2 regions of the Enterococcus montenegrensis genome follow, and region 1 is predicted to be linked to the other one. Evidence: riboswitches for the same ligand, from Rfam matches in the RefSeq annotation. Region 1 holds a riboswitch; the other holds the start of a gene.
What was found. Region 1 has a riboswitch for thiamine pyrophosphate ahead of P3T75_RS03595 (thiamine-binding protein). Riboswitches for the same ligand answer to the same signal wherever they lie in the genome.
Positions count from the first base shown of each region.

Region 2: another riboswitch for thiamine pyrophosphate. It lies ahead of thiT (energy-coupled thiamine transporter ThiT); the one in region 1 lies ahead of P3T75_RS03595 (thiamine-binding protein).

Region 1 is NZ_CP120467.1:745,358-761,138, forward strand. It holds gene P3T75_RS03565 (ABC transporter permease) at 1-370, shown strand, start outside; gene P3T75_RS03570 (carbohydrate ABC transporter permease) at 389-1,291, shown strand; gene P3T75_RS03575 (YesL family protein) at 1,297-1,926, shown strand; gene P3T75_RS03580 (GH92 family glycosyl hydrolase) at 1,957-4,089, shown strand; gene P3T75_RS03585 (glutaminase domain-containing protein) at 4,148-6,130, shown strand; gene P3T75_RS03590 (AbrB family transcriptional regulator) at 6,518-7,570, shown strand; TPP riboswitch at 7,707-7,807, shown strand; gene P3T75_RS03595 (thiamine-binding protein) at 8,027-8,323, shown strand; gene P3T75_RS03600 (ABC transporter permease) at 8,349-9,059, shown strand; gene P3T75_RS03605 (ABC transporter substrate-binding protein) at 9,038-10,057, shown strand; gene P3T75_RS03610 (ABC transporter ATP-binding protein) at 10,057-10,803, shown strand; gene P3T75_RS03615 (hypothetical protein) at 10,926-11,123, shown strand; gene P3T75_RS03620 (molybdopterin oxidoreductase family protein) at 11,274-13,376, shown strand; gene P3T75_RS03625 (4Fe-4S dicluster domain-containing protein) at 13,380-13,790, shown strand; gene P3T75_RS03630 (NAD(P)/FAD-dependent oxidoreductase) at 13,790-15,022, shown strand; gene P3T75_RS03635 (TDT family transporter) at 15,315-15,781, shown strand, end outside.
Region 2 is NZ_CP120467.1:2,581,014-2,596,794, reverse strand. It holds gene P3T75_RS12505 (PTS mannose/fructose/sorbose/N-acetylgalactosamine transporter subunit IIC) at 1-527, shown strand, start outside; gene P3T75_RS12500 (PTS system mannose/fructose/sorbose family transporter subunit IID) at 511-1,332, shown strand; gene P3T75_RS12495 (SIS domain-containing protein) at 1,344-2,393, shown strand; gene P3T75_RS12490 (SIS domain-containing protein) at 2,418-3,422, shown strand; gene glmU (bifunctional UDP-N-acetylglucosamine diphosphorylase/glucosamine-1-phosphate N-acetyltransferase GlmU) at 3,707-5,080, shown strand; gene P3T75_RS12480 (ribose-phosphate diphosphokinase) at 5,804-6,781, shown strand; gene P3T75_RS12475 (hypothetical protein) at 7,070-7,858, shown strand; TPP riboswitch at 7,969-8,068, shown strand; gene thiT (energy-coupled thiamine transporter ThiT) at 8,158-8,760, shown strand; gene P3T75_RS12465 (hypothetical protein) at 8,919-9,698, opposite strand; gene P3T75_RS12460 (class A sortase) at 10,037-10,750, shown strand; gene P3T75_RS12455 (patatin-like phospholipase family protein) at 10,933-12,606, shown strand; gene P3T75_RS12450 (YdbC family protein) at 12,799-13,020, shown strand; gene P3T75_RS12445 (YicC/YloC family endoribonuclease) at 13,034-13,918, shown strand; gene P3T75_RS12440 (lyase family protein) at 13,978-14,259, shown strand; gene gmk (guanylate kinase) at 14,511-15,125, shown strand; gene rpoZ (DNA-directed RNA polymerase subunit omega) at 15,131-15,436, shown strand; gene priA (primosomal protein N') at 15,656-15,781, shown strand, end outside.

The sequences.
Region 1 (15,781 bases):
GATTTATACAGCGGCAATGTCTGGTGTACCCCAAGATCAATACGAAGCGGCGTATCTTGAAGGGGCAACACGGATGCAGTGTATTCGCAATATCACAATTCCGGCAATTATGCCAACTATTGTGATTTCTGCAATTTTAGCAACAGGTAGCGTGATGTCAGTTGGTTTTGAAAAAGCGTATTTATTGCAAAATGCATCGAATCTGGCTACTTCAGAAGTATTGTCGACTTATACATATAAAGTCGGTTTGATTAACGGTGAGTATAGTTTTTCTGCTGCAGTTGGGTTGTTTAATAATATCGTCAATTTCATCATGCTTTTTGTCGTCAACAAGATCGCACAAAAAACTGGCGAAAATAGTTTGTGGTAGGAAGGCGGAACGAGCAAAATGGAAAAAATGCGATACATCTCAACAAAATCAGATAAAGTTTTTGATATCGTCAATATTGTAATCATTACATTGTTGACTTTAATTTTGTTATACCCGATTGTTTTTGTAGTAAACGCTTCTTTTAGTAATCCTAATAAAATTTACGAAGTGCCGTTATTACTTTGGCCCCGTGGATTTAATGTTAAAGGCTATACTGAAATTTTAAAAAATAAAGACATCTTAGTCGGTTTTAAAAATGCTGTTATTTATACAGGGTTAGGAACATTGGTAAGTGTTGTAGTTACAACATTAGGTGCGTATCCACTTTCCCGGAAAGATTTACGCGGACGCTCAATGCTGACTTTATTTTTCACAATTACAATGTTCTTTGGCGGTGGCTTAATCCCAACGTATTTGGTCAACCAACGATTAGGTATCATCAATACGTTGTGGGTAATGATTTTGCCGGGGGCTGTGGGCGTTTACAACATGATTTTAATGCGAACTTATTTCCAACAAAATATTCCTTCTGAATTAGTGGAAAGTGCTTATATGGATGGCGCTAATGATTTGCAGCTTTTATATAAAATCGTACTGCCACTTTCAACACCAATCATTGTGGTCATCGCAATGTTTAATGGGGTAGGACGCTGGAATTCTTACTTTGATGCCATGATCTATTTACGCGATCGGGCGCGCTTTCCATTACAATTGATTTTGCGAGAAATTTTGATACAAGGACAATTTGGTGATGACGTGAACCAAACCTTGGTAGGAAGTGCTCAGGCGGAATTAATGATGTTGAAACTAACATTGAAATACAGTGTGGTTATTGTCTCTACGTTACCAGTGTTACTGTTTTATCCAATTGTTGCCAAGTATTTTGAAAAAGGTATTTTAGTCGGAGCTATAAAGGGGTAAGAAGAGTGGTTAATAAAATTTATGAAGTTTTTAATCGAATTTACTATTTAATGAAATTAAATGGATTGTGGCTGTTATTTACGCTTTTAGGTGGCGTCGTGCTGGGGATTATTCCAGCAACGATTGCACTGTATGCTTGTATGCGACAACAAATTCGTTATGAATCAGAAAATCATTTGTTTCAAATGTTCAAAAAATATTATGGCGAGAATTTCCGCCGTAGTCTACTATTTAGTGCCGTATTTACCGCTATTGCATTATTCTTTTTAGGTGAAACGATCGTCTTAGCTAATGCAGGCCCAGGAAATCTGTTATTAGAAATTGCGATTAAAGCGACCCGCTTGCTTTTGATTTTAGGTGTCGCAATGTTTTTCCCAATCTTTGTTCACTTTGATGTAAGAGGCGTAAAAACGATTTTGCAGCCGATGCTGTTTTTACTGATTTGTCCTTTGGAAGTCATCTATATGGCGGTGATTTTTGTAATCGTTAGTTTGTTATTTGCCATTAGTCCGCTTTTGATTCTTTTTATCGGCGTTGCATTACCTGCTTACGGAATGAGTCTGATTATGTTGAAAAAATTTGAACGGTTAGAAAAAAATATTAATTTAAGTGATTTTGCACAAGCCAATCGCTAAAAACGAACGCAAATTTAAAGGAGTCTCTAGATGGATATTAATCAAATCGACACCCGCCATGGGACCAGCAATTCTTTTGAGTTATCCCGTGGAAACTGTTTTCCCTTCACCGGTGTGCCATTTGGCATGAATTATTTTGCCATTGAAACCCATGAAGACAACTGGTGGTTTCATCCTGAAGCAATGCATTATCGCGGATTTCGTCTATCACATCAACCTACGATGTGGGCAGGAACAAAAGGTGATTTTTGCTCTTTACGAATTTTACCATTTACTAAAAATACAAAAGGCTTGATTGTAGTACCTTATGCACCACAGCAATCTGATTTTCATCCTAATTATTTAAAAATCAAGCAACCTAACAATCAATTAGATACAACTTTGATCCCATCTGATTATGGTGCCATTCTAACCATGGACTCACCGCAAAATAACAAAGGTGTTATGATTAGTTTTCCAACTGATGGGAAAATTACAAAAGCACAAGGGCATTTAATCGAAGGTTATTCTATGCAGTTACACGTTCATCGTACTACGCCGTTGAAATTTTATTTCCGTATTGCAGTGAGTGAGGAAATCGCCCATTTTAGTGAAAAAGACGGCGTTTATGAAATTTGCTTTGCCGATGCAAAAGAAATTGAATTACGTGTCGGGACTTCATTTATTTCTGCTGAATTTGCCAAAAAAAATCTGCCTCAAACAGAAAAATCAGTACAGTTGCAACAAGTAACAAGCCTTTGGAACGAGAAACTGGCTAAAATTAAGGTATCTGATCAAGATAAAGAAAAGGTGAAAACCTTCTACCATAACTTGTATCGTACTTTTTTATACCCACAACGCTTATACGAGTTTGATGAAAATAATCAACCACTTCATCGAGATGCTTATGCTGATGAAGTAAAGCCAGGTTATTTATACATGAATAATGGTTTTTGGGATACAGCCAGAAGTGTTTACCCCTTATTTTCTTTAATTGAATTAGACGAATATGAAAAAATATTGGCGGGCTTCTTAAATAGTTATCGTGAAAGTGGCTATCTGCCAAAATGGTTGGCACCTGAAGATTCTGGGGGCATGCCAGGAAATTATATTGACGCGGTTATTGCAGATGCGGCTGTAAAAGATATTGCGGCCGAATTAATGCCAGAATTTTTAAATGGAATGCTGCATTCTGCAAATCAACAAGAAAAAAATCGTAGGCAAGGACGTTCTTACGCCGACGAGTACAATACGTATGGTTATGTACCGTCAGATTTACACGAATCTGTCAACCATACTTTGGATTACAGCTATAGTGACTACTGTATTGCTAAAGTTGCCGAAAAATTAGGTGAAAATGAAACAGCCGAAATTTTCATGACACAATCTACACGCTATCAAAACTTATTTTCAGTTGAAGATAAGTTCATGGTAGCAAAAGATCGCCAAGGACAGTTTAAAGAAAATTTCAGCCCTTTTTCTTGGGGTGGCGACTATACAGAAGGTTCAGCGTGGCAATCAACATTTGCTGTTAATCATGATATTGCGGGTTTAATCGCATTGTATGGTGGAAAAGCGGCTTTTGAAGAAATTTTAGTAACGCTCGCCAATACACCGCCAGAGTATACAGTGGAAGGCTATGGTCATGTGATTCATGAAATGGCAGAGATGGAAGTTAATGGTTTTGGCCAGATTAATGTGGGCAATCAACCAAGTTTCCACTTGCCTTACTTGTTCCACTTCATAAACAAACCGTATTTTGCACAGCCGCTTTTAAAACAAGCGATCAATCGGTTATTCTCTGCAGATTTTAAAGGCTATCCTGGGGATGAAGACAATGGTAGCATGGCCTCTTGGTATATTTTCAATGCATTAGGCTTTTATCCATTTTGTCCAGGAAGCGGTGAATATCTAATCGGGATGCCAAACTTTGATGAAGCCATTATTCATTTGGCTAATGGAAATAAGGTCAAAATTACAACGACATTAAACTATCCGCAACAGCAATTTATCCATCGTATTACAGAAAATAAAGCGGATTTTAAAACGTGTGTGATTGCTCATGATGAATTAATCAAAGGAAAAGATTTTAACTTTGAATTAGGAATGGTGCCGAATTCAAAATGTTTTGATGAGACTGTGCCAGCTAGCATCCGCAAAAGAATGGTGCAAACAACAAGCTAAGAATAAATAAAAAAGTTTAAAAGAATGATTTTAGATGTAGAAATGGAGTTAGTAGAAGATGACAAAAGTAAACCGAGGAGCTTCAATTCCTCTGATTTTAAGCGACCCTTATTTTTCAATTTGGTCTCCAGCCGATCGTTTAACTGATTGTGACACGCAAAGTTGGACCGGTAAAGAACAACCTGTGCGGGGCTATATTCAAATAGGGGATGCTACGTATCGTTTTATGGGAGCAGATGATCTTATTCCTGCTATTGCCCAACAAGACCTCGAAGTGACAGCAACCCAAACAAAATACACGTTTGCAAATGAAGTAGTTCATTTAGAGCTGACTTTTTCGGTCGATTTGGACTTACAGGATTTACAAAAAATCAGTGAACCGGTAACGATGATCACAGTTAAAGCGGACGTGAAAAATGGTGAAAAAGCCGCAATTACTTTTGCATTTTCAGAAGAAATCTGTCGCGATAAAACACAAGAACCACTTCACTGGCATAAAATTACGACTGATGATGAGAAAATGGTTTGGATGGGGAAAAGACGTCAAACACCATTAGATTCAACTGGTGATCTGATTGATATTGATTGGGGTTATCTGTATCTAGCGGCTCCTAGTAGTCTTGCAATTACGTATCAAAAACAGCGTGAAATGCTACTAGCTCATTTTCCGATTCAATCCGGCCAAGCAACTACCATTTTAGCGGCCTATGATGATATTCATGCAATCAATTATTTTGGCACAGCTTGTAATGCTTTGTGGAAAGAAAATTACAGCGGTATGTATGACTTGTTGCAAAATTACTTGATAAATTTACCCGCACGGTTAGCAAACTGCCAAAAAATCGATGACAAAATTCAACAAGCCTCCATAACTTCTGGTGGGAAAACATTGGACTTTATTACCGCATTTAGTTATCGCCAGTCAATTTGTGCCCACAAATTAATTCGTGATGAACAAGGGGAAATTGTCTTTTTGTCCAAAGAATGTAGTTCAAATGGATGCATTGGGACAGTAGATATCAGCTATCCTTCACTACCGCTTTATTTACTTTATCAAACAGAATTAGCCAAAGGAATGCTACGTCCTGTTTATAAATTTGCTGCTTTGCCAGTTTGGGAGTTCGATTTTGCCCCACATGATGTAGGGCGTTATCCATATGCAACAGGACAAGTTTATGGAGAGATAACCAACCAAGGCGATGATGGTTGGCCAGATCGTGGCGCTTATGGCACAGTTTATGATTATTATCAATTACCAGTAGGGCAAAATGTGTACCATTATGAGCAGCAAATGCCGATAGAAGAAAGCGGCAATATGTTGGCCATGGCAGCTGCAATTTATTTGCGAGATGGAGACGATCAATTTTTTAATCAGCATTTAAAAACGAATTTACGTTGGGCCGATTATTTAGCAACTTTTGGTCAGGATCCAGAAAATCAACTATGCACGGATGATTTTGCCGGACATTTGGCACATAATTGTAATTTATCATTAAAAGCGATTACTGCACTTGCAATGTTTGGCAAAGCACTGCTAGCAGCAGGGTATGAAAAAGAAGGGGCACTTTATTCAAAACGTGCAAAAGAAATGGCCGCTATTTGGCAAAAGACGGCGATAGCAAATGGGGAACATACACCGCTTTCTTTTGACAGACCAGACAGTTGGAGTATGAAATACAATATTGTTTGGGACAACTTATTTGAGCTTGGCTTATTTCCAGCACAACTAATGGAAAAAGAGATTAAGAAATATTTAGCAGAGGCAAATGAATTTGGTATCCCATTGGATGAACGGGCGGATTATACTAAGGCAGACTGGATTATGTGGATTTCAATTTTTGCCCAAAACGAAGAAGAAATGGAAAAAATCATTCAACCTGTGCGCCACTACTTAGAAAATACGCCAAATCGCGTTCCATTTTCTGATTGGTATGATACGAAAAATGCCAAGGTCATGAACTTTAAAAATAGAACAGTGGTGGGGGCCATGTTTATGCCACTGTTAAAACAAGCACTAGTTAAAAACTTAGTTAAGGCATAAGTAAAAGCTGAGCAAAAAGTCCACCTGACTTTTTGCTCAGCTTTTTGTTTTGCTTGAAAATAAAATGACAAATAAATGAAAGTCATATTTCCTTTTTTTATTTTGTTTTTTTCGTGTTCTTTTTAAATTTGCCAACCACAAAGTAAAAAAGAAAGAGTAAAATTCAAAGTGATATATTTTTGCTCACTGTTGCACAATTAGACTAAAGAATTTTTATAAAGTGAAAATCTCATGTTTGAAGTCGCCCTTTTTTGCAGCCATAAATTTATCTAAGGCAAGCTGTCTAAGTAGCTACTAAGAGAAATAGAAATTATTCTTATTTGGCAATTAAACGTAATGGTAAGCACAGTTTTAATTGTGACATATTTTTAGAAAGCAGGTTTATAAATGATTGTAAAAATAATAGAAACTTTGATTATCGGCATGGTAGGAGGTTTAATAGCAAGGAAGATAAAATTACCCGCTCCTTTTATGACCGGCAGCATGTTGGCGGTCGCTTTATTTGCAATCTTTTCTGCGCAAATGTATATGCCAAATAATCTAAAAACTTTTGCCCAAATAATTAGTGGTGCATATATCGGGCAACAGGTAACGAAAAATGACTTGCTTAATTTTCCTAAATTGGCAAAATCGATCGTGTTTTTGATGACCTTATTTACGTTGAATATGTTTATTGTCGGTTTTTTAATTCATACTTTTTTCTCAATTGATTTAATTACGGCCTTACTTTCCTGTATGCCCGGAGGAATTATGGATGTGTCTTTGATTAGTATCGATATGGGCGCACAAGCTGAGATAGTCGCAACGATGCAACTGGTGCGATTAGTCGGGATGCTGCTTATTCTTCCATACTGGATTAAGCTGCTGCTTGATCGCTTTCAAAGAAAAGAAGATACTTTAAAATCATCAGAGGCTAAGAAAATTGTCACACAGCTACCTTTTGGTACAAGTGATTTTATTGTCAATGACGGTCTTATTTTGATTATCGCAAGTATTGGAGGATTGATTGGTTTATCCCTTCATATACCGGCGGGGGCGTTAATGTTTTCGTTAATTTTTTCCAGTATTTTGAAAATAATAAAAAATACTGCGCAACTAAACACGAATATTCGCTACATTGCCCAAATTTTTGCTGGGACAATCATCGGCAGTACCTTTACACAAGATAGTTTAAAAGAAATGAGTCGCTTATTTATTCCGGCACTTTTATTATTAGGAAGCTACTTAATGATAAATGTATTGTTTGGTTACCTTGTATCTAAAAAAGGAATTTTAGATTTAAAGTCAGCATTATTTGCTTCTTCTCCAGCTGGGGCGACAGATATTTCCTTAATTGCGGGGGAATTAGGTGGCGACATGCCTAAAATTGCGGGTATTCAAATTTGTCGCACCTTGTACACCATCATCGTTTTACCCAATATTGTTCGCTGGCTTACGTAACACCTGAAATTAGCACGATGGAAATGTGCCGTGTAAAATTTTTTTGGTTCACTGTTTGGAGGGGAATAAAATCGCATTTAAGTACTTTCTACCAAAAAACTTGACCAATCTATTTTTCTTTGTTAATTTAAGTGCAACCGAATATGTGGGGAGCTGTAATGGCTGAGAGGAAGTTCGACTTCGACCCGTTAACCTGATTCAGATAATGCTGACGTAGGTAAGGAGTTTATTTTGGTGTGCAAAGTAGGTCATCACGGACTTTTGTACAGTTGAATAATATAACTTTTGTCTCAGTATCGTCTTATGATACTGAGATTTTTTTGTTCTCAAAGACTAGAGTTTGAATAAAGAGCAAAAAGTTTGCTAGTGGCTGTTTTATTGAATCAAATCTTTAAAAGAAATTCATTTAGCTCATGCAGTTCACGTATCGGTAAAAAATAATGGAGTGTGAAAAAAATGGACGCAAGTATCGCAATTCAAGTTTTACCAAAAGTAGAAAGTAAAAAAGAAGTCATCGCTATTGTAGATGAAGTCATCGACTACATCAAAAGTACAGGGTATACCTATCAAGTGGGCGCTTTTGAAACAAGCGTTGAAGGAGATTATGAAGGTTTGATGGAGCTAGTGAAACAATGTCAATTAATTGCTGTTAAAGCGGGAGCGCCAAGTGTTTCTGCCTACGTAAAAATTGCGTATACGCCAAAAGGAGATGGGCTGACCATTGCCGAAAAAACGGATAAACACCAACATTAATTTAATCCCCGTTGCCACTATACTAATGATTTTAGCAGTGTGGCAGTTTGTCACAGTAAAAAATATTGTTCCAGCATTTATGTTACCCAGTCCTAAAGCGGTACTGCAAGCTTTACTAACAGACTGGCCTCAGCTAGCGGCAAATGCGAAAGTTACGTTGTTAGAAGCCATCTTAGGACTTTTAGCTGGTGTTTTACTCGGTTTTGTTTTGGCAGTTATTATGGATCACATCCATTGGTTGAAACAAGCGATTTATCCTTTACTAGTTTTAAGTCAAACAATTCCAACGGTTGCTTTAGCTCCCTTATTGATTATTTGGTTGGGATTTGGGATATTGCCAAAAGTTGTGTTGATTATTTTGACGATCTTTTTTCCGGTAGCGTTAAGTTTGTTAAATGGCTTTGCAGCCATTGATCCGGATGAAATTTTATTATTGCAATCGATGGGGGCGAAATCTTACCAGATTTTTTGGCATATTAAGTTGCCCGCTAGTTTAGGTTCATTTTTTGCCGCATTAAAAATTGCAGTCACGTATGCCTTAATCGGAGCTGTGGTATCAGAATGGCTAGGCGGTTTTGAAGGTCTAGGGGTGTACATGACCCGCGTGAGAAAATCTTATAGTTTTGACAAAATGTTTGCCGTGATTTTTCTCATTTCAGCTTTAAGTCTACTACTTTTAGGAGCTGTTTTAGTGTTAGAAAAAATTTCGATGCCATGGAAGAAGGAGCAAAAATGAAAAAATTAATCAGTGGTATTTTATTGGTTACAACATTAATAACATTAGGTGCTTGTCACAGTGGACAAGCAAGTAAAAAAGAAACAAAACTAGAAAAAGTGACGTTTGTTTTAGACTGGACCCCAAACACCAATCATACCGGCTTATATGTCGCCAAAGAAAAAGGCTATTTTAAAGAGGCTGGCTTAGATGTTTCCATCGTCCAACCTTCTGATGGAGACGCTAGTATGATTGTCGCTAGTAACAAAGCACAATTTGGTATCTCTGCCCAAGATTCTTTGGCCGCAGATTATGTTTCCGCGAAACCTTTACCAATCACAACGGTAGCTACAATTTTGCAGCACAATACATCAGGTATCGTTTCGCGAAAAGGTGAAGGGATAAATCATCCCAAAGGTTTGGAGAAAAAAACCTACGCGACGTGGGATTCACCAATTGAAAAAGCTATGATCAAAGATGTCATGGCAAAAGATAATGGTGGCGATTTTAATAAAGTAAAATTAATTCCGAATACAATTGTTGATGAGCCTCTCGCTTTGAAAGAAAAACAAGCCGACGCCATTTGGATCTTTTATGGTTGGGGAGGCATTAAAGCGGGAGTTGATAATGTAGCAATTGATTATTTTAACTTCAAAGATATAAATCCTGTATTTGATTACTATACACCAGTTATTTTTGCGAACGACACGTTTTTAAAAGAAAACCCCAAAACAGCTAAAAAATTCTTAGCCGCCGCTAGCAAAGGTTACGAAGATGCTATCAAAGACCCGCAGGCCGCCGCAGATATTTTATGTAAAGAAGTTCCAGAGTTAGATAAGAATTTAGTTCAAAAAAGTCAAGCTTGGATCAGTCAGCAATATAAGGCAGAGGCCAAATCATGGGGATATATCGAGCCTAAACGGTGGAATGCCTTTTATGATTGGTTATCAGAAAATAAATTAGTTGCTAAAAAAATACCGGAAAATACTGGTTTTACCAATGCGTATTTAAGTGAGTGATGACAGTGGGACTAACAGTTGAGCGGATAAATAAAAGTTACGGGAATAAAGATGTGCTTGCAGATATTTCCTTGCATGTTCCTGCTGGCAAAATCGTCAGTTTGCTTGGACCCAGCGGTGTTGGAAAAACGACACTATTTAATCTGATTGCCGGCTTGGAGTTGCCAGATAGAGGTAGTATTCAGTTAAATAATGAAGAAATAACAGGTAAAAGGGGAAAAGTATCTTATATGTTGCAAAAAGATTTATTGCTTCCCTATAAAACAATGGAAGAAAATCTGGCATTGCCCTTGATTTTAAAAGGTGTAAAGAAAAAGGCAGCTTTAAAAAAAGTGGCAGCATACTTACCTGAATTTGGGCTGTCAGGGGTTGAAAAAGTCTATCCCAATGCTTTATCTGGTGGTATGCGACAACGGGCTGCGTTGTTGCGCACGTATTTATTTTCAGGAGAGTTAATTTTATTAGATGAGCCTTTTAGTGCATTGGACGCGATAACAAAACGCGATTTACATCAGTGGTTTTTGCAGATGCAAAAAGAATTTTCATTGACGACCTTGCTGATTACCCATGATATTGACGAGGCGATTCTTTTATCTGACCAGATTTATCTGCTGGCTGGCTCTCCAGGAGTGATACGAGAAACTATTACAGTTTCTCGTCCGGAAAATAAGGAAGTCGACTTTTCTTTAACCCTTGCTTTTCTTGATTACAAACGCGCTATCCTGCAAAAAATGCAAACAAATTAAACAGTAAGGCCGAAACAAAAGAGCATAAATACTCACTTGTTGATTGTCTTTTTTAGACAAAGACTGGATGTATTTGTGTAATGCCTTTTGTTGCGGTCTTTTTTTATTTCGATAAAGAAAGTATGAATTTTTCACAAGAAGAACTTTGGTTTGGCTGTATTAACACTACCGATCCTTTCAAATTGCCAGTTTCATACACCAATCCTTCAACTTTTCTTGCCTTACTGTTATTACAACAAAATAGATTAACAGCAGAAAAATCTATTTACGCAAGTGATAATCATTCTCAATTGGTGTTATTTAATTGGCCTTATAAATGAATTTTTAGCCTGTTAACTAGGGAGTTCCCTAATGATAGTTTGTTTTTTTTTGCTATAAAATAAAAGAGAATTAGAAAATATGCCGCGCTGCATTATTTTTTTTGATTAACAAGTGAAAAATATCACGAATAAAAATTAAGGGGACGAAGTATGAAAAAAACACAATCCACCTGTAATTATTGTGCACTAGCCTGTAATTTAGATTTTTACACAGAAAATGAAGAAATAGTAAAAATTATTCCTACGCCGGGATATCCGGTTAACGATGGCTTTTCTTGTATTAAAGGTTTGCGGTTAAACCGTCAACACCAAGAATTCAAGCCAGATCCAAGACCAAGGATAAAACAAGAAGATGGTAGTTTTACTTATGTCACTTGGGAAGATGGTCTAAAAAATACAGCCGCTAAATTAAAAGAAATCCGCGCAAAATACGGTCCGGAAAGTATCGCAGGAATTAGTACAGGTCAATTGACAATGGAAGAGATGGCATTATTTGGTCATGTAATGCGAACGTATCTAAAAGGAAATGTGGATGGCAATACGCGGCTTTGTATGGCAACAAGTGTGGTTGCTCACAAGCAAGCTTTTGGTTTTGACGCACCTCCTTATACCTTAAAGGATGTGGAATTATCCGACACCATTATTTTAATTGGTGCAAATCCAGTTGTCGCACATCCAGTTTTTTGGGGAAGAATTCGCGCGAATAAAATTGCCGGTAAAAAAATAATCGCCATTGATCCGCGCATGTCTGAAACAGCGAAAAAAGCCGATATCCACTATAAACTAAAAGCAAAAGCTGACTTAAAGCTCATGTATATTTTGGCAAATTTACTGATTGAAAAAGGCTGGCTTGATGAAAAGTATATCGAAGCACACACGCAAAAATTTGCGGAATACCAAGCATTTTTAAAAGATTATCCACTAAGTCGTGCAAATGAAACCGGATTGACTGAAGGTGAAATTGAAGAATTGGCGCAATTGATTCACGTTGGTAAAAATGTTTCCTTTTGGTGGACGATGGGAGTTAATCAAGGGTATGAAGCGGTGCGGACTGCACAGGCAATTATCAATTTAGCACTAATGACAGGAAATATGGGCCGTCCAGGTACCGGAGCGAATTCATTAACAGGGCAATGTAATGCCATGGGTTCTCGCTTGTTTAGTAATACGACCGGCCTATATGGTGGTGGTGAATATGATAATCAAACTAGAAGAGAAATTGTTGGAACTGCTTTAGGAATTGAGCCAAGTTGGTTACCGGAAAAACCGACGTTACCTTATAACGTAATTATTGAAAAAATTAATGCAGGGGAAATCAAAGCCTTGTGGGTTGCCGCAACAAATCCAATTCATTCTTGGACCAATAGCGATACTTTTAAAGAAGCCATGTCTAAATTGGAATTATTAATCGTTCAAGATATTTATGATGACACTAAAACTTCAGCTAGTGCGGATGTTTATTTCCCAGTCGTACCTGGAACAAAAAAAGAAGGTACGCTAATTAATACAGAGCGCAGACTATCTCCAATGCGCCCGGCTTTAACTTTAGGTGAAAATGAAAAAACAGATTATCAAGTCTTTTATCAAATGGGTCAAGCTTTGGGGATGGAGGCAGAAAATCTATTGCATGGTTGGGAAACGCCGGCGAAAGCTTTTGATTTAATGGCAAAATGTTCGGCTAATATGCCCTGTGATTTTACCGGTGTGACCTACGCAGAATTAGAAAATTCTAAAGGAGTGCAATGGCCCTACACACCAGCACATAAAAAAAGTCATACCCCAGATGAACGCCGTTTATATGAAGATGGTCAATATTATACGCCAACGAAAAAAGCCAATTTTGTCTTTGAAGCACCAGTTGAAAACCCTGTTGCTTTATGTGATGAATTTCCATTACTTTTAAATACCGGGCGTGGAACGGTTGGGCAGTGGCACACGCAAACGAGAACCCGTGAGATTTTAGAAGTGCAAGATGCCGTGGAAAGAATGGCTTATGTTTTAATGCATCCGCAAAAAGCTAGCGATCTAAATGTAAAAAATAAAGATATCGTTTATGTATCTTCTATGAATGGCCACAGCGAAAAATTTGAAGTTATTGTTTCGCAATTTGTAAATGAAAATGAATTGTATGCCCCGATGCATTATATTGAAGTCAATCGGTTGACGCCATCGGTTTATGACGCGTATTCAAAAGAACCGTCTTATAAATCCACGCCAGTGCGTATCGACAAGGTTGAAAAGGAGTCTGTTTAAAAAATGAAACGAATCAAGATTGATCGTAATAAATGTATCAGCTGTTTAACTTGTGTCACCGCTTGTTCTGTGGCTCACAACGGGGAAGATCCTCGTAATCGCGTTGTCGTCAGTGATGAAGGGGTGAATTCTCCCATTTTTTGTCGCCACTGTGATTTACCTGAATGTGTGTATACTTGCATGACAGGTGCAATGTATAAAGATTACGAAACGGGATATGTTTTATATGATAAAGACAAATGTGCGAGTTGTTATATGTGTGTCATGGCTTGCCCTTATGGGGTATTAAAAGCCGATCGACTGCAGCACAAGGTTATTATGAAATGTGATATGTGTTTGGATCATCCAAGCAAGACACCACAATGTGTAGAAAAGTGTCCAATGCAGGCAATTACACTAGAGGAGGTTAAATAATGGAATACGTTGTAGTTGGTGCTTCTGCTGCTGGGATTAATGCTTTAAAAACATTGGCTAAGCTAGCGCCAAATGATAATTTAACGTTGATTTCAAAAGACGAAGCCATTCACTCCCGTTGTATATTGCATCACTATTTGGAAGGTTCACGAGATGTTTCGCAATTGAATTTTACTGACGCCAATTTTATTGAAAAGAATAATATTCGTTGGCTAAAAGGCGTTTCCTTAACTGCCATTGATACAAGTACACAAGTATTAACTTTATCTGATGGTAAAAAAGTTGTGTACGATAAAGTTTTACTTGCAACAGGTGCTTCGACATTTTTTCCACCGGTTAAAAATATTAAAGACGCCGCTAATGTAATTGGGCTGCGGAATTTAGACGACGCTATTTTTATTAAAGAAAAATTGCCACAAGTAGAGAACATTGTTGTCATGGGGGTGGGACTTGTTGGAATTGATGCAGTCGAAGGTCTGCTTCATTACGGCAAAGATTTAACTTTAGTCGAGTTCGGTGATCGCTTATTACCAATTCAATTGGACCATAAAGCTTCGCAAAGATATCAGGATGCCTTTGCAGCATATGGTGTGAAACAACGGTATAATACCGCCGTTCAAGAAGTTTTAATGGATGAAACAGGCAAGGTCAAAGAATTAGCCCTATCAGATGGGGCAACAATTCCCTGTGATCTATTGATTGTCGCTACAGGTGTTCGTTCCAATGTACAATTTTTAGAAGGTACACCCGTTGAAACGGATCGTTTTGGCATGTTGTTTAATCCATTAGGGGAAACAAATGTTGCTAATGTTTATGGTGCCGGTGATGTATCCGGAAAAAATCCAATCTGGCCCGCAGCAGTTAAAGAAGGAATTATTGCCGCAAGTAATATGGTGGGACAAAAACGTGTATTAACAGACTTTTTTGCCAGTAAGTCAACTATGACTTTCTTAAAAATCCAGACCATGTCCCTAGGCTCGCCAATTCCTGCGGATGATACTTACCAAGTTGAAATAAGGGAAAGTCCTGGTCAATATAAAAAAATTATTCATAAAGATGGAATTATTACAGGAGCAGTTATTCAAGGAGATCTATCTTACAGCGGTATTTTGACGCAATTGGTCAAAGAGCAAATTCGGATTGATAAATTAAAAAAATGTGTGTTTGACATTAATTATTCGGATTTCTTTAATATGACGGAAAACTTTGAATTTGGTTTTTGTACAGATTAAAAATTTAGGTGGACATTGTACTTTAAGGCTGTGACAAGTGTAGAGCTAGCATCTGATTAGGTAGAAATAAGGGTATTTTTAAATAGCGGAATACTTCTAGTTTGATGCTATCAGAGTATGAAGCTGAGATCATGGAAATTTGAATGTGGAGACGTCACATGATTTCAGCTTCATTCAAAACTAGTAAGCACACCTTTAAGCTACTAGCATTACTTGCTCACTTTTTAACAAATAACACAGCGGATTTTTCCGTGAAAATAGTTTTTTATTAATCCAATAGGAGCGTGAAGTTATGAAAAAAATGATTCAAGGATCTGATAAACTACCGGTAGGCGCGGTGGCTACCACAGTAGGTTTATGTACATTAGCCAATGCTTTTAATGCCATTGGTTTTAGTGGTATCCGCCATCTTGTTATGTGGTTTGCACTAATCGTGTGGGTTTTAACAATCAGCAAAATTGTATTGCATTTTGATACCTTTAAAAAAGAATATACACAAGTTGTCCCCGGCAGTTTATACGCTGCGGTAATGATGTTAACGGCAATTTTATCCAGTTATATCTATCCTTACTTGCCAATTTTGGGTATTGGTATGTGGTATGTGGCAGTGGTAGTACACGCAGCTCATATTTTGTTTTTCACCTGGCGCAATGTAATCAGAGAATTTAATCTTAATACATTTTTACCTTCTTGGTTTGTTACCTACGTGGGAATTTTAGTCCCAGTGGTGGTGGGAACAGCTTATGGAAATCCGATTAT
Region 2 (15,781 bases), 990 kb from region 1:
CAGAAACGGCACTATTACTTGGCTTACCAATTGCCACTTTGACTTTGATTTTGAAAAATATCTACTTGGGACTTTTGATTCCGATTATGAACCACAAAGCTGATGATTTCGCTGCTGATGGAAATTACAAAGGCGTGGAACGGATGCATTTATTGGCCGGGTTTGGTTTATCGTTGATGCTAGGATTAATCGTCATGATTTCCTTTATGGTAGGAAGTAAAACGATTGGCAATTTACTTGCGATGATTCCAGAATTCGTACAACACGGTTTAGCGGTTGCCACTGGTTTAATTCCTGCACTAGGTTTTGCAATGTTGGCACGCTTATTGATTAACAAAAAAGTAGCACCGTATTTCTTCTTGGGCTTTGCATTGGCGGCGTATTTAGAAATTCCGGTTACAGGAATTGCCATTTTTGGTGCAATTGTCGCAGTTGTTGTAGTTAATATTATGAATGTTCGCAATAACCAAGGTCCACAAGTTCAAGCCACGACTGGGGAGGTAGTTGACGATGACGAAGACTTCTAATACTGAATTAAAAATTACAAAAAAAGATCTAAGTAAAGTATTTTGGCGCTCATTTCAAATGGAATTTTCCTGGAACTATGAACGCCAAATGAACATGGCCTATGCCTATGCGATGATTCCGATTTTGAAAAAACTATATCAAACAAAAGAACAAATGGCAGATGCCTTAAAACGTCACTTGGAATTTTTCAATACGACGCCACATATTGTGACCCTAATTTTAGGGATTAATGCTGCGATGGAAGAAGAAAATGTGAATGATCCTGAATTTGATACTTCTGCGATCGATAGTATTAAAACGTCTTTGATGGGACCTTTAGCAGGGATTGGGGATTCATTTTTCTGGGGCACGCTACGTTTGATTGCTACTGGTGTCGGAACATCACTGGCTTTACAAGGAAATATTTTAGGACCAATCTTGTTTTTGTTAATTTTCAATATTCCCCATATCTTATTTCGCTATCTTGCGACGAGCTGGGGTTATAAACTAGGGACGGGCTTTTTGAAGAAAATTCAAGCAAATGGCATGATGGAAAGCTTAACTTTAGGTGCTTCGATTATCGGGTTGATGGTCGTTGGCGGGATGACTGCCACCATGATCGATATCAATTTGCCAATGAAAATTGGTTCAGGTGAAAATGCAGTTACTGTCCAAAGTATTTTTGATGATATTGTACCGAAAATTTTATGCCTTGGTGTATTTGGAGCTGTTTTTTACCTGCTGAAAAAAGAAGTAAAACCTTTGACCATTTTGTTAGGGTTAGCTGTAGTGGGGATTTTAGGTTCCTTAGTTGGAATTTTCTAGGAGGCTAGCAAATGGAAACGATGTTGGATTATATCAACGAAGAAGAAGTAACGTTAAAAAATATTTTAGATAAATTTACGCTAAAAAAAGTTTCAGGTTTTAAAAAAATCAACAATCTTTTGATCTTGGCGACGGGCTCTTCTTACAATGCCTGTCTGGCTGCCAAAGTCACACTAGAAAAGTTTGCTAATATCTCTGTCACTATAGAAGAACCGTATAATTTTAATCACTATGGCCGCGTGAGTGCTGCAGTCGATGCTGTTTTAGCAGTTTCGCAAAGTGGCAAGAGTGCCTCAACCATCGATGCAATCGCTAAATTAAAAAAAGAAGGTTTGTTTACTTTAGCGCTAACCAGTGACATCACGAGCCCAATTGCAGGAGCGGTCGATGAGGTTATTGATCTTGAAATGGGGATTGAAAAAGTTGGTTTTGTCACGAAAGGTTATGTGACAACTGTCTTGCAGTTATTCTTGCTAGGGTTAACAATTGGTCACAATAAAGGGACATTGACACCAAAACAAGCTGATTTTTATTGCGACGAGTTGGACAAAGTTATCACGGCCATTCCGGCTGTGATTGCAAAAACAAATGATTTCTTTACGTTGCATGAAGACATCTTTAAGTTAGGAACGCGTTTTGTTGCGATTGGTTATGGGCCAAATTGGGGCACAGCAAAAGAATTTGAAACAAAATTTACTGAAACAGTTCGTAAACCTTCACAAGGCTTTGAACTAGAAGCCTATATGCATGGCCCTTATTTAGAAGCAGATAGTGAGCATATATTATTCTTTATTGAAACAAAAAGTGTCAATGAAGCCCGTTCACACGCTTTGAAGTCCTATATGGCGCCATATGTTGGGAAAACGTTAACGATCACAACACAAACAACAAAAGCTCCAGAAAAATTAGGGCTGGAAATAGAATGTGATGAACTTGTTTCATGTTTAGCGCTTGTAATTCCATTCCAAATTTTGGCTTATAAAATTGCAACAGCTAAAGGAATTAATTTAAGTCAACGAATTTTCGATGATTTTGATCGCGTATTAAAAAGTAAAGTATAAAAGTAAATGACAGAGGTGGAAAAAATGTTAAAATTCAACGAACAAAAACAAATTGATGATATTCAAGGTGCATTAGCATTACGACCAGAAGTAGAAAAAATTGTGGATAACGTGTGGGAAAAGGGTTTTGATAATTTGTATTATTTAGGCATTGGCGGAACGTATGCTTCTGCAATGCAGGCAGTGACATATATAAATGGTAAAAGTAATTTACCCGCATACGTGCAACATGCGGCAGAATATTACACAACGGGCAATAAACGTTTAACCAAAGATTCAGTCGTCATTTTATCTTCTGTGACCGGAACTACCCAAGAAGTAGTCAAAGCAGTTGATGAAATTAAAGAAGTAGGCGCAACCTTGATTGGCTTTATCGATACTGCAGATAGCCCATTAGCAAAAAAATGCGATCATGTAATCACTTATCCAGCACCGGGTACAGAACAAATTAAATTCTTTATGGTAGCAGATCGGCTGATGAAAAATAATGGTGAATTTAACGATTATGAAGCATATTATAAAGAACTGGATGCTAGTCTAGCAAAAGGATTAGTTGAAGCGGAAAAACAAGCAGATGCTTTTGGCTTAGAGTTTGCTGAAAAACATCGTCATGATGCAATGCATTACTTCATTGGGGCAGGTAACCAATGGGGAGCAGTCTATTCTTATGCAATGTGTTATTGGGAAGAACAAAGCTGGTTGCGTTCAAAATCAATCCACGCCGCAGAATTTTTACACGGTACTTTAGAGATTGTGGATGAAACGACACCTGTGACCCTTTTCTTAGGTGAAGATGAACAACGACCATTGGCAGAGCGAGTGAAAAACTTATTACCACGTATTTGTGCAAACTATACCTTCATTGATTCAAAAGATTACGCAGTTGAAGGAATCAGCGAAAAATATCGCGGTCGCGTATTATCATTTTTATTGATGCACTGCGTGACACAACGAATTGATGCACATGTGGAAAAATTAAATTGCCACCCACTAGAAATCCGTCGCTATTACCGTCAGTTTGACTATTAAAAAGTATTTGAAAAACCCCTTGTCAAAAACAGTGGCAAGGGGCTTTTTGCACAGAAAAATAAAGATAAATCAAAATTACTTTTCCACAGTGGATAACTTTTTGACAGTCCAATAAAATTTGACGATATTTTGTGGACAGTGGGGAAAACTTTGTTATTTCCCTTTATCAGCGTAAAGCAGCTATTTTAAATTGGTCTATCTCGCTTTTCCTTGATTTGCTTGAAATGAGACGGTGATTGGGATAAACTAAAATGGAAGTTAAAAACTTGAAATGAGGGAAACACATGACAGAGCGTTACGGGATTATTCTAGCGGCGGGCAAAGGCACGCGCATGAAATCAAAATTATATAAAGTTTTACATCCAGTTTGTGGAAAACCAATGGTGGAACACATTATTAACCGGGTGGAAGAAACTAAACCAAAAGAAATTATCACAATTGTTGGTCATGGCGCTGAAATGGTGAAGGAACAATTAGGCGATCGCAGTGAATATGCCTTACAAGCAGAACAACTTGGTACCGGTCATGCGGTGATGCAAGCAGCGCAATTTTTGGAAGGTAAAAAAGGCACAACCTTGGTAATTAGTGGCGATACACCACTTTTAACAACGGCGACGTTGAATAATTTATTTGAATACCATCAAGGGAAAAATGCCAGTGCGACGATTTTAACAGCGCAAGCGCCAAACCCAACCGGTTACGGTCGTATTATTCGCGATCACGTTGGTATTGTGGAAAAAATTGTGGAACAAAAAGATGCCTCCCCGGAAGAAGTACGGGTAAAAGAAATTAACACTGGCACTTATTGTTTTGATAATGAATTACTTTTTGATGCATTAAGTAAATTAAACACCGATAATGCGCAAGGAGAATATTACTTAACAGATATTATTGAAATTTTGAAATCAGAAGGCAAAATTGTGGCGGCCTATCAAACAGAAGATTTCGATGAATCACTGGGCGTTAACGATCGTGTGGCGTTAGCCCAAGCGAATCGGATCATGCGCAATCGCATTAATCACCAACACATGCTAAATGGAGTCAGCTTCATTAATCCTGAGGCAACTTATATCGATGCCGGTGTTAAAATCGGAGCTGAAACAGTGATTGAACCTGGCGTTTATCTAAAAGGTCAAACAGTTATTGGCAGTGAATGTCTTATTACAGCTGGTTCTGAAATTGTGGATAGCAAAATTGGCGATCACGTGATTGTGAAGTCTTCTTGTATTGAAGAAAGCATTGTACACAACCATGTGGATATCGGTCCATTTGCCCACTTACGGCCAAAAGCTGAAATTAAAGAAACTGCTCATATTGGCAACTTTGTCGAAGTGAAAAATGCCAAAGTAGGTGAAGGGACAAAAGTTGGTCATTTAACCTATGTGGGCGACGCAACTTTAGGCAAAGAAATTAACGTAGGTTGTGGCGTTGTTTTTGTCAACTATGACGGTAAAAACAAACACCATACCAATGTGGGGGACAACGCCTTTATTGGCTCGGCTTCTAATTTGGTTGCGCCAATTACTGTAGGGGATGGTGCCTTTATCGCAGCGGGTTCAACGATTAATCAAGACGTGCCAAAAGATGCGATGGGAATTGCTAGAGCACGACAAGTTAACAAAGAAAATTATGCAAAAAAATTACCCTACCATAAATAAAAAGCAGCAGTAATTAACCAGTGCTAAAAAAATTCGGAGTATACCTACTTTTATAAAGTCGGCATATTGCGAATTTTTTCATTCTTATTGTTGGCGAGTAAAACGAGCTCGAAAAGCCTTTCGAACTGTCTAGCTTCACAAATCACCTCTTCAGCCATAAGTAAAAATTTACGAAAATGGAAAAGCCATTTTAGCAAATTTTGATCTTATGTCTCAGAGGTGACCGATTTGTTCAGCCTTTCAAACTGTCTAGCTTTACAAATCACCCCTTCAGCCATAAGTAAAAATTTACGAAAATGAAAAAGCCATTTTAGCAAATTTTGATCTTATGTCTCAGAGGTGACCGATTTGTTCAGCTTTTCAAACTGTCTAGCTTCACAAATCACCCCTTCAGCCATAAGTAAAAATTTACGAAAATGAAAAAGCCATTTTAGCAAATTTTGATCTTATGTCTCAGAGGTGACCGATTTGTTCAGCTTTTCAAACTGTCTAGCATTGCGAAGTAACTTGCTGTGACAATAAGTCAACATTTCAAGAAATTTAAGGAAGAATTTTCAGAAATCCCGTACTTTTTTTGGCGGGCTGTGGGAATTTGCCCAGTCTTTCTCATGGAATTCACTTTGAAAACACTTTCCTACTTGATTTATTAGGCAAAAATGACTACTATTTACTAGGAAGACCAGACAAAAGTAGTTTTAATTGCAGAAGAAAGCGGAGGTTCTCATGTCAAATCATTATTTCGATCCAAGATTGAAGATTTTTGCCTTGAATTCAAATCGTCCTTTGGCGGAAAAAATCGCGGAGGCGGTCGGTGTCGAATTAGGAAAATGCTCAGTAAACCAATTTAGTGATGGCGAAATTCAAGTCAACATTGAAGAAAGTATTCGGGGTGCTCATGTTTATGTAATTCAGTCCACATCAAGTCCTGTTAATGACAATTTGATGGAATTACTAATTATGATTGATGCCTTGAAACGAGCAAGTGCCAAAACAATTAACGTGGTAATGCCTTATTACGGGTATGCCCGTCAAGATAGAAAGGCACGTTCAAGAGAACCAATTACTGCAAAATTAGTTGCAAACATGATTGAAAAAGCAGGTGCAAACCGCGTCTTAACTTTGGATTTACATGCGGCTCAAATCCAAGGATTCTTTGATATTCCAGTGGATCACTTAATGGGCGCACCATTAATTGCCAATTATTTCTTAGAAAAAGGAATTTCAGGGGATGATGTTGTTGTCGTTTCTCCTGACCACGGTGGCGTAACACGGGCGCGTAAATTGGCTGAATTTTTAAAAGCACCAATTGCTATCATCGACAAACGTCGTCCAAAAGCAAACGTGGCTGAAGTTATGAACATTATTGGGCATGTGGAAGGTAAAGTATGTGTGTTAATTGATGATATGATCGACACTGCAGGCACGATTACTCTTGCAGCCAATGCTTTAAAAGAAGCAGGGGCAAAAAGTGTTTATGCATCATGTACCCACCCAGTATTATCTGGCCCGGCAATGCAAAGAATTCAAGATTCAGCGATTGAACGTTGTGTCGTAACAGATTCCATTAACTTGCCTGAAGATCGTCGGATTGAAAAAATTGATGAAATCTCTGTAGGTCCTTTAATGGGAGAAGCAATCAAACGTATTCACGAAAATAAACCCGTTAGTCCGTTGTTTGAAACAAAACAACCAACCAAATAAAGCAACATTTGACTCCTGCCATTTTGGTAGGAGTTTTTTTATAAAGTAAGTATAAATTTCTCAAATGGATTCCTTTGGCTTTTCTTATTTTAACGATCGAATTGTTTTTCTATTTGTTAGTTTAGCAACGTTAGCGCTGCTGTTTTAAAAGTTGCAAACAGTTTTTGCGGCCTGTCTGATTGTGTTGTGGGTAAAAATTAAACGTGGAAAAGAACTTATGCTAAAATTAAATAAAAAGCATAAGGAGCATTTATGAACAGGTATATAAAATTTTTTGGTTTCCTTTTTTTGGCACTAGGACTAGGCGGCTGTCAAAAAGTAGATGAAGCCAAAAACACGATTACAAGCATTGCCCAACAACAAGCAAGCATAGAACAAGCAGATAAAAATAAGACGGAGATCACGACAGCAACAAGCCAAACAAAAGAGGACCCACTAGCTTTTTCACAAGATGATTTGGTTCACAAAGTTTTCAGCGGTAAAGCCCAAAAAAAAGATAATCAAACTGTAGCATTTCAAATGAACTTTAATTTGATGCAAATAAAAGATGCCTTAAATCCCACTGCACCGACGCAAAATAATGTTTTATTAGCCGATGCACAGGGCAATAGCATTATTGGAAATGGGAAATTTGAACAAATCAATCCTCAAACTGTAAAATTAAGTGGCCGCAACTGGACGACTTATGAACAAGCTGCCATTACCATTACGCAAATTAAAAAAGGGCAGTGGCAAGTGACGCTCAATGAATCGGGTCTGCCGTATACTACAGCTACTGTCAGCTATGATAAAGAAAAAACAGCACAAGCATTAAAAGATGCAAGTAATTATGGTCAACGAATGACACCCTATGGATTTGCCAGCACTCAGATTTTCACCGAGCCTGTGAAAACAATCAAAGCAGCAAGTAAAGCTGTGGAAAAAGTCTATTCTTTAAAAGAAGATGAATTAACAGGGGAAGAAAAAACTGTGGATAACCAAGAAACCTTCGTCTTTACTGTGGGTAAACAAATTAACGGCAAAATGGTACAAGAAGTTGTGGTGATACCTGCAACCGGAGAATATTATACGCGGTAAAGCGGCAGTTAATTTTTAGTAGATCTTACTAGCATGACAGCTTTAAGCTGTTCTTTCCACAAATAACATAAAATATGCTATGCTGAGTACGTAAAAAAACAAAATAGAATTCGTTCACAAAGGGGAGCCGTTTGGCTGAGATTGTAAGTCTACTAAACCCTTCGTACCTGTATCGATCATTCGAGCGTAGGAATTGTGACAAGTTTGAAGTGCTACTTCTCCTTTGTCCCGAATAGAAGTTTGCGGCGTTTTTGCCGGTCGTAAACTTTGCGTGACGGTTCTTAAAGGAGGATTTTTTTATGGCAAAAAGACTAGAATTACAAGTATGGGTGGAAGGAACGGTAATTGCTGCAGCGGCAATGGCGCTATCTTTTATTCCGATTCAAACTGCAAATTCGGCCTTTGATCTATCATTGGGGATGGTACCACTTGTTTTATACTCCTACCGGCGGGGCCTTATACCAGGACTAACAGCTGGTTTTGTTTGGGGGCTGTTAAGCATTGTCATTGGGACAGCAATGAAAAATTTTGTTTCAGTACCACAAATAATTTTTGAATATCCCTTTGCTTTTGCATTTGGTGGTTTTGGCGGAATTTTTGCTAAAAAAATCCAGACAGCAGTGGAACACCGGCGTAATACCGCGGTCTTATATGTTGTTTTAGGGGGCGTAGTGGCTGCCTTTGCCCGTTGGTTTTGGCATTTTTGGGCAGGTGTTTTCGTTTGGGGCGCCTACGCACCAGAAGGGATGAACCCTTACTTGTATTCCTTTATCTTAAATGGTGCTTCAGCTTTGGCAAATGCGATTTATGTGGCGGTGGTGTTAGGTATTTTGGTGAAAGTAGCACCACAACTGTTTATTCCAAAACGCAGCCATTTCATTTCAGCGGCGAAATCAAAATAAAAAATAAGGCTTGTGGCAAAAGATTTGTCGCAGGCCTTATTTTAATAAAGGTATTATCAGTAAAATATTTAGTGATTGCTGAAAGATCTGGCGATAACTAGCAGATCTGTTGTAACGTAAGTACCAAATTGGTTTTTGCAGTCAATGGTGTGGGTGGTTTAATTTGGCATTAACAATAAATCGTTGTCTTCATGTTTTAAGTACCAATTTCGTTCTGCTTTACTGTAAATTAAAGTAGCCACCAGCATTTCTGGTTTATCATAGCCGAAAGTGACGCTTTGGCGTAAGCCGCTTTCTTCAACTAAATAAATCGGAATGTGAAATTCTTTATTAACGACTTCACTGCTTTTTAGACAGAAGATAACTCCTTCTTGAAAGAGTCCCTTCATTTCTTTTAAAAGATTTAAATCAAGTTTTTCCACAGGGGTTGCTTTTCTGAAAAAACTGCGACGATCATTTAATTTTCCTAATGCAACGCGGGTAATTTTGTCAGCTAAAATACGATAAAATTCGTCTAAATAGCGATAGTAAATTCGCGTTAGGCCATCTTTTAAATCAAAGAAGACAAAATTGTTTTGCAACTTATAAAAAAACGGTGAATGAAGATGCGTTTTCATGTGGCCAAAATATAACAGCTCAGAAATTTCTAGCGGCGTTAATTCTTTTAGCATGGCTGCATCGCTAAAATCAATCCACTTTAAATCTTCGGTAATGCGCCCTTTGCGTACTTCGTCAAAAAAGCGATCAACACTTTCGTTGCCTCGAATAATCTTCATACCGGTATGTGCTTCAAATTCACCGTAGTTTGAGGAAGGATCTAATAAAAGTAAATTACTAGGATAATGCACAATGCCATGAACAAAATCCGCCGGTGTGATTCCGCGGGCCAAAATGGCATTACTCGTTGTATCAATATGTACATAGACCATTTCTGGCATTTTGCCCACTCCTCCTTTATATCACTTTAAGTTATTTTACAATAAACAGTGAGAAAATGCTTGTATCTTTTCTTTTAAGATTATGTTACAACAAGAACACGTTTTTGCAATTATTTCAAACCAATTGTAATAATTTTGCGCTGTGTTCAAGTTGGATTTTCAAATTTTTATGGTAGGTTTATTGAAAAGAAGGGCAAAGTATAAAACACGAGCTAAATATGCTAAAATGACAGTAACAAATAAAAAATTTAACACGAAAATATTTGGTCAGTAAAACCAAATGGGATGTAGTAAGTGAAAGTGGTAGAAAAAATTACGAAATCAAGGAGAAAAATAACATGAAAAAAAAGTCGCGCCTAAAAAATTGGCTGATTAATTTGTTGTTATTATTATTACTTTTAGTGGGATTGGGTTTAACTTTTAACAATCAAATTAAAAACTTTCTAATTGAGAAAAACGGTGAAAAATATGCCGTATCTGAAGTCACGGCGGCAGAAATTGAAAAAAATCAAAATAAACCAGCTTCCTTTGATTTTGATGCGGTGGTACCTTCTAGCAGTCAGGCAGTCTTTAAAGCACAATTTACTAATCGTAATTTACCAACAATTGGTGGGGTTGCGGTCCCTAAAGTTGGCATTAATCTACCAATCTTTAAAGGGTTAGCAAATGAAGCCTTGTTGTGGGGAGCGGGAACTTTAGAACCCAATCAAAAAATGGGGGAAGGCAACTATGCGTTAGCTTCTCATCGCGCCTATGAGCCAGATTTATTATTCACACCATTAGAGAAAGTGAAAAAAGGTGATACCATTTATTTAACGGATTTAAAAAATATTTACACCTATGAAACAAAAATCATTGTCCGAGTACAACCGACAGAAGTCCAATATTTAGATGTCATTAAGGGGAAAAAACTCGTCACCTTAATTACTTGTGGGGAAATTGAAGGGATAACACGAACGATTGTGCAAGGTGAATTAAAAGAAGTAACACCAGTGAAAGAGGCAACAAAAGAAATGCGGGATGCCTTTGCTTTGAAATCAAAAACTTATTAAATATAAAACAGGTCGCAAGTCTTTGTTGGTTTTTTTATGAAAGCCAAGTAAAGAGATGTGACCTTTTTTCTATTTTCAGACATGAGATTCATAGCAAGAGGCAGTTGGGTTAACTTTTGTTATACTAAAAATAAGCAGGTTTCGTAAATTTTGCAGCATATTTAAGTAAAAGAGGTGAAATAATGCAGACGATAAAACTATATCCCTCTGATTTTATTGACTACCAACCCGTTTTCAAACGTAGTTGTCAACTCTTCTTCTTTTTTGCCAGTAATAGCGCAGCTAGAGCAGATATGAAGAAAAAAGTAAAATCGGAAACCGTCTGGCAGTTAAGGAAAAAAGATCTGACTGTTTATTTAACTGGTAAGTTGGCAGCGGATAATTTTTTTGATTTGACCAATTTTTTATGGGACAGCGAGCAAAGTGGTAGTCGCAAAGGATTGTTGCAACTAGTAGACAATTTTTGTCGCATGAATTTTTTTTCAGGCCTACGCTTTGAACTTGATCCTAAAAGAATTTCGACCGAAGTTTTAAACTGGCTGATAGCTAATGATTTTCACGTAGAAAAAGGAGTCTTTAGCCGCCGCTGTCAGTATCAAACGGCGCTAGTTTTAGGCGGTGGTGGAGCCAGAGGGGCCTATCAAATTGGCGTGTGGCGGGCATTACAAGAGCTAAAAATTAATTTTTCCATTGTAACAGGAACTTCTGTGGGCGCGTTAAATGGCGGTTTGATTTTATTAAATGACTTAAAGGCAGCTAGCCAACTTTGGGAAAGTTTAAGTACCGATCAAGTATTGCAATTCCCCGCGGCCACAGCAGATACTCACGCCTTAAATTTATTATTGCGCCAAGTTCGTTCCCTTACCTTTACTGCTTTGCGGGAAAATGGTGCGAGTACGGAACCGTTAAGTCGGTTAATGCAAAAAATTTTTGATGGAAAGAAAATGTTACAAAGTAAAAAGCAGTTATATGTTTGTACCACACGACTGTCAGATTTTAGTGAGCATGTGTATCACTTTAAAAAAGAACAATTAAAAACAGCGCTCCAGTGGTTAGGCGCCTCTGCGTCTTTTTATCCGGCGATGAAAGCTACTGAGATTGCGGGGGATTTTTATATCGACGGGGGGTATCGTAATAATGTGCCTGTTGATGTTGCTGTGGCAAAGGGGGCAACAGAATGCATTGTAGTCGACGTAAAAGGTCCTGGTTTCACTAAAAATTATCAACCCCCATCAAATGTGGCTACAATTCCGTTATCTTCACCTTGGACATTAGGGAGTTTTTTGGTTTTTGATCCGCAGCGTTCCAAGTACAATTTACGGCTAGGCTATTTGGAGACGCTGAAATATTTTCAGCGGTATACCGGTTTTTGGTATACTTTTGTAAAAGAAGATTTCAATGGATTATGGCAGCAATTTTGCAAGCAATTACGAAAGCAACAGCATCCACTATGGCAAATTATTAAAGCGCCTTATTTTTGGCGTAAGTTAAAAAATGCCTATGGGAAAAAAGTTTCCTTTGAAACTGCCGGCTTAGCCATAGCAGAACTTAGTGGCGTTTGGTTAAATGTCTTGCCAGATGAAATTTATCAACAAGAGTTTTTTATAACCCAAGTAAAACAGGCTTGTGCAGGCCAAATGGGGGAATTTAACGCCACCTTATCTGTAGCAGAGTGGCTGCATTTATACCGAGAACGATTAGTTGCATGGTCAGATTCCCGGTTGTTTTTATCTTTTTTACAATTAAAAGAATACCCGTTTAATTTCCCACAAACTTTACTGGAAAATTTAGCCGTCAGCATTGTTACCGCTGAATTTAGCAAGTACGTGTTTTGTGAGTATCCAGAAGCTTTGTAAAAGAGGTGATGCAGCAGATTTCTTAGCGATTTGCTGATTATCAGGAGTAAGGCTGCCTCATTGCGCTATTAAAATGAAAGGTAACGAAGCTATCGCTAGTGAGAAGGAAACTAGCGGGATTTATCGTGAAAGGAAATAGTTTGTTAGGAAATTACGTATTATAATAAAGAAGAGATACTGGGAGGAAGACAAATGGCACAAGAATTTTCATATGAAATTTTAGAAGAAATTGCCGTTTTATCTGAAAACGATAAAGGCTGGCGCAAAGAATTAAATATTGTGAGCTGGAACGGGCGAGCGCCTAAATTTGATTTGCGGGACTGGGGTCCAGATCATGAAAAAATGGGAAAAGGTATCACCTTAAGTAATGAAGAATTTTCAGCTTTACAACAAGCGTTAAAATCGATGGAGTAGGAGCCAAAAAAATATGAAGAGTATGACAGGTTTTGGTAAAGCCAGCGTAGAAAGTTCAGCTTACCAAGTGGAAGTCGAAATAAAAAGTGTCAATCATCGCTTTTTAGATTTGCAAATTCGCAACCCCAAACAAATTAATGAATTGGAAAATAGTATTCGCCAAACCGTGAAAAAATCGGTCCAAAGAGGGCGAGTAGAGGTCTTTGTCACCATTAATGAACTGGGTGATACCAATAAAGAGGTGATGATTCATTGGCCGCTTGTAGACAAACTGGTGAATGAATTGCAAAGAGAAGCTGCTGCTCGTTATGGAGAACCGCAAGTATCGGTGGCCAGAATTTTAGAGCAAGTCATAACGCTGCCTGATTATGTGGAGGTAAAGCAAGATAAAGCAGATAATACGCAATTAGAATCCTTCGTGGTGGCAGCCGTAAGTCAAGCGACTGAGGCATTAAATACTAGCCGTCAACAAGAAGGAGCAGCCATTTTAGCGATTTTAACAGAAAACGCACAGGCACTTTCAGGACAATTGGAACTGTTAAAACAATTTAATAAAACCTTCGAAGAGACCTTTAAAACACGTTTCGAGCAAAAATTGCAAGAATATCTTGGAAATCAAGTCGATCAAGAACGGTTATTAACCGAGATGGCGTTATTAATTGAACGTGGGGACATCCATGAAGAATTGGATCGCTTGGCGATTCATTTGCAAAAATTTGCTGCTATTTTACAAAAAGAAGAGGCCGTAGGAAGAGAATTAGATTTTCTTATTCAAGAAATGAATCGTGAAATCAATACCATTGGCTCCAAAAGTTCGGCAATTGAAATTAAGGAATTTGTCGTACAAATGAAAACAATCGTGGAAAAAATTCGTGAACAGGTGCAAAATATTGAATAACAGTATGTGATACCAAAATAAGTTAAATAAAAAAATTGGTTTAGAAAGGATGAATTAAAATGAAATATTATGATATTACTTTCCATGAAGTTTCCGGTCGCGCTGTCATAAAACGAGGGGTGCCTTCTGAACAAGCGCCTTTTGAAGCATGGCAAGATGCTTGTGTCAAAGTTACACCTGAACAATTATTTTTGATGGTAAATGAAACGAATGTCATTTTGGAACGAAAATTTATTACGCGAACGGATGTTGAAGAAGTCGCTGATCCAATCGATACAAATCAAAAACGTAAAGATGAGTTTACGACGATTGTTAATACATTATCCAATATGGGATTTTAAATTATTTTTAAAGGATAAGGAAAATAACGAGTTTTCAAAAATCAGCCCCTGATGGCACAAAAGCTAAGGAAATTTGCCAAGTTTTTTTACTCAAAATAAGCTTTTTTTAATAAAAAAGCTGTTTGAAACAAAAAACAGCACTTTTTATTCAAAGGTAGCAATTTTGGACGTTTGCGTCTATAATAGAATCACTGTTAAAATTTGCGTAAAGTAAAAGTTGACCAGCAAACAAGAAGTGAAAGGACGTCAGTATGTCAGAGCGAGGCTTATTAATTGTATTATCAGGGCCTTCAGGTGTTGGTAAGGGGACTGTGCGAAAGGCAATTTTTGAAAGTGATGATAATGACTTTCAATATTCCATTTCCATGACTACCCGTGCAATGCGAGAAGGAGAAGTTGATGGGGTCGATTATTATTTTCGTACCCGGGAAGAATTTGAAGAATTAATCGAAGCTGGGCAAATGCTAGAGTATGCGGAATATGTCGGCAACTACTACGGCACCCCACTTTCTTATGTTGAAAAAACATTAGATGAAGGCAAAGATGTATTTCTTGAAATTGAGGTCCAAGGAGCCCGCCAAGTGAAAGAAAAAGTGCCAGATGGCGTTTTTATCTTCCTGACACCGCCGGATTTACATGAATTAAAATCCCGCATTGTTGGTCGCGGAACAGATGCCGCTGAAGTGATTGAAGAGCGGATGAAAGTTGCCAGAGAAGAAATTGAAATGATGGCACTTTATGATTATGCCGTTGTAAATGATGAAGTGCTCCTTGCAGTAGAGCGAATCAAAGAAATTATTGCCAGCGAACACTTTAGAGTCGATCGCGTGATCGGCAAATACATTAAAATGTTAAAGGAGATGTAGTCAAAATGATGCTACGCCCATCTATCGACTCATTATTAGATCGAGTAAACTCAAAATATTCATTAGTAATTTTATCAGCTAAACGCGCCCATGAATTAGATGCAGGGGCTAAACCAACGTTGGATCAATTTGAATCTGTTAAAAACGTTGGCCGTGCGCTAGAAGAAATTGATGCGGAAACATTGGTTAACGATCCTCATCCAGAAGTAAAACGAGCACGTTTGAAAATGGAACAAGAAGAAAACCAAGCGGTACAAAAACGAGAACAACAAGAATTAGAAGCTCGTATTCGTGAAGAACAAAACTTATAGACTTATATAGACAAAAGATGTGGCATGTTGTATTCATACAGCGTGCCACATTTTTTGGCAATTACCATTCAACTAAAGTGTACACGGCCTTAGCTAAGCGCTAAGCGAGTTTACAAAGCTTTTCTTATGTGGTTTAATGGCAATTTCTAAATTTTCCTTTATTAACAGACAAACTTTCCTATTTTTAGTAGAATATAGCGGAGAAGGAGGGGAAGTGACATGTATCCTCTAGCAGAAGTCATCGTGGATGTACCAACGATGCAAACAGATCAGCCGTTTACATATTTAATTCCGGCTGATTTACAACCGGTGGTAAAAAAAGGGATGCGTGTTGAAGTCCCTTTT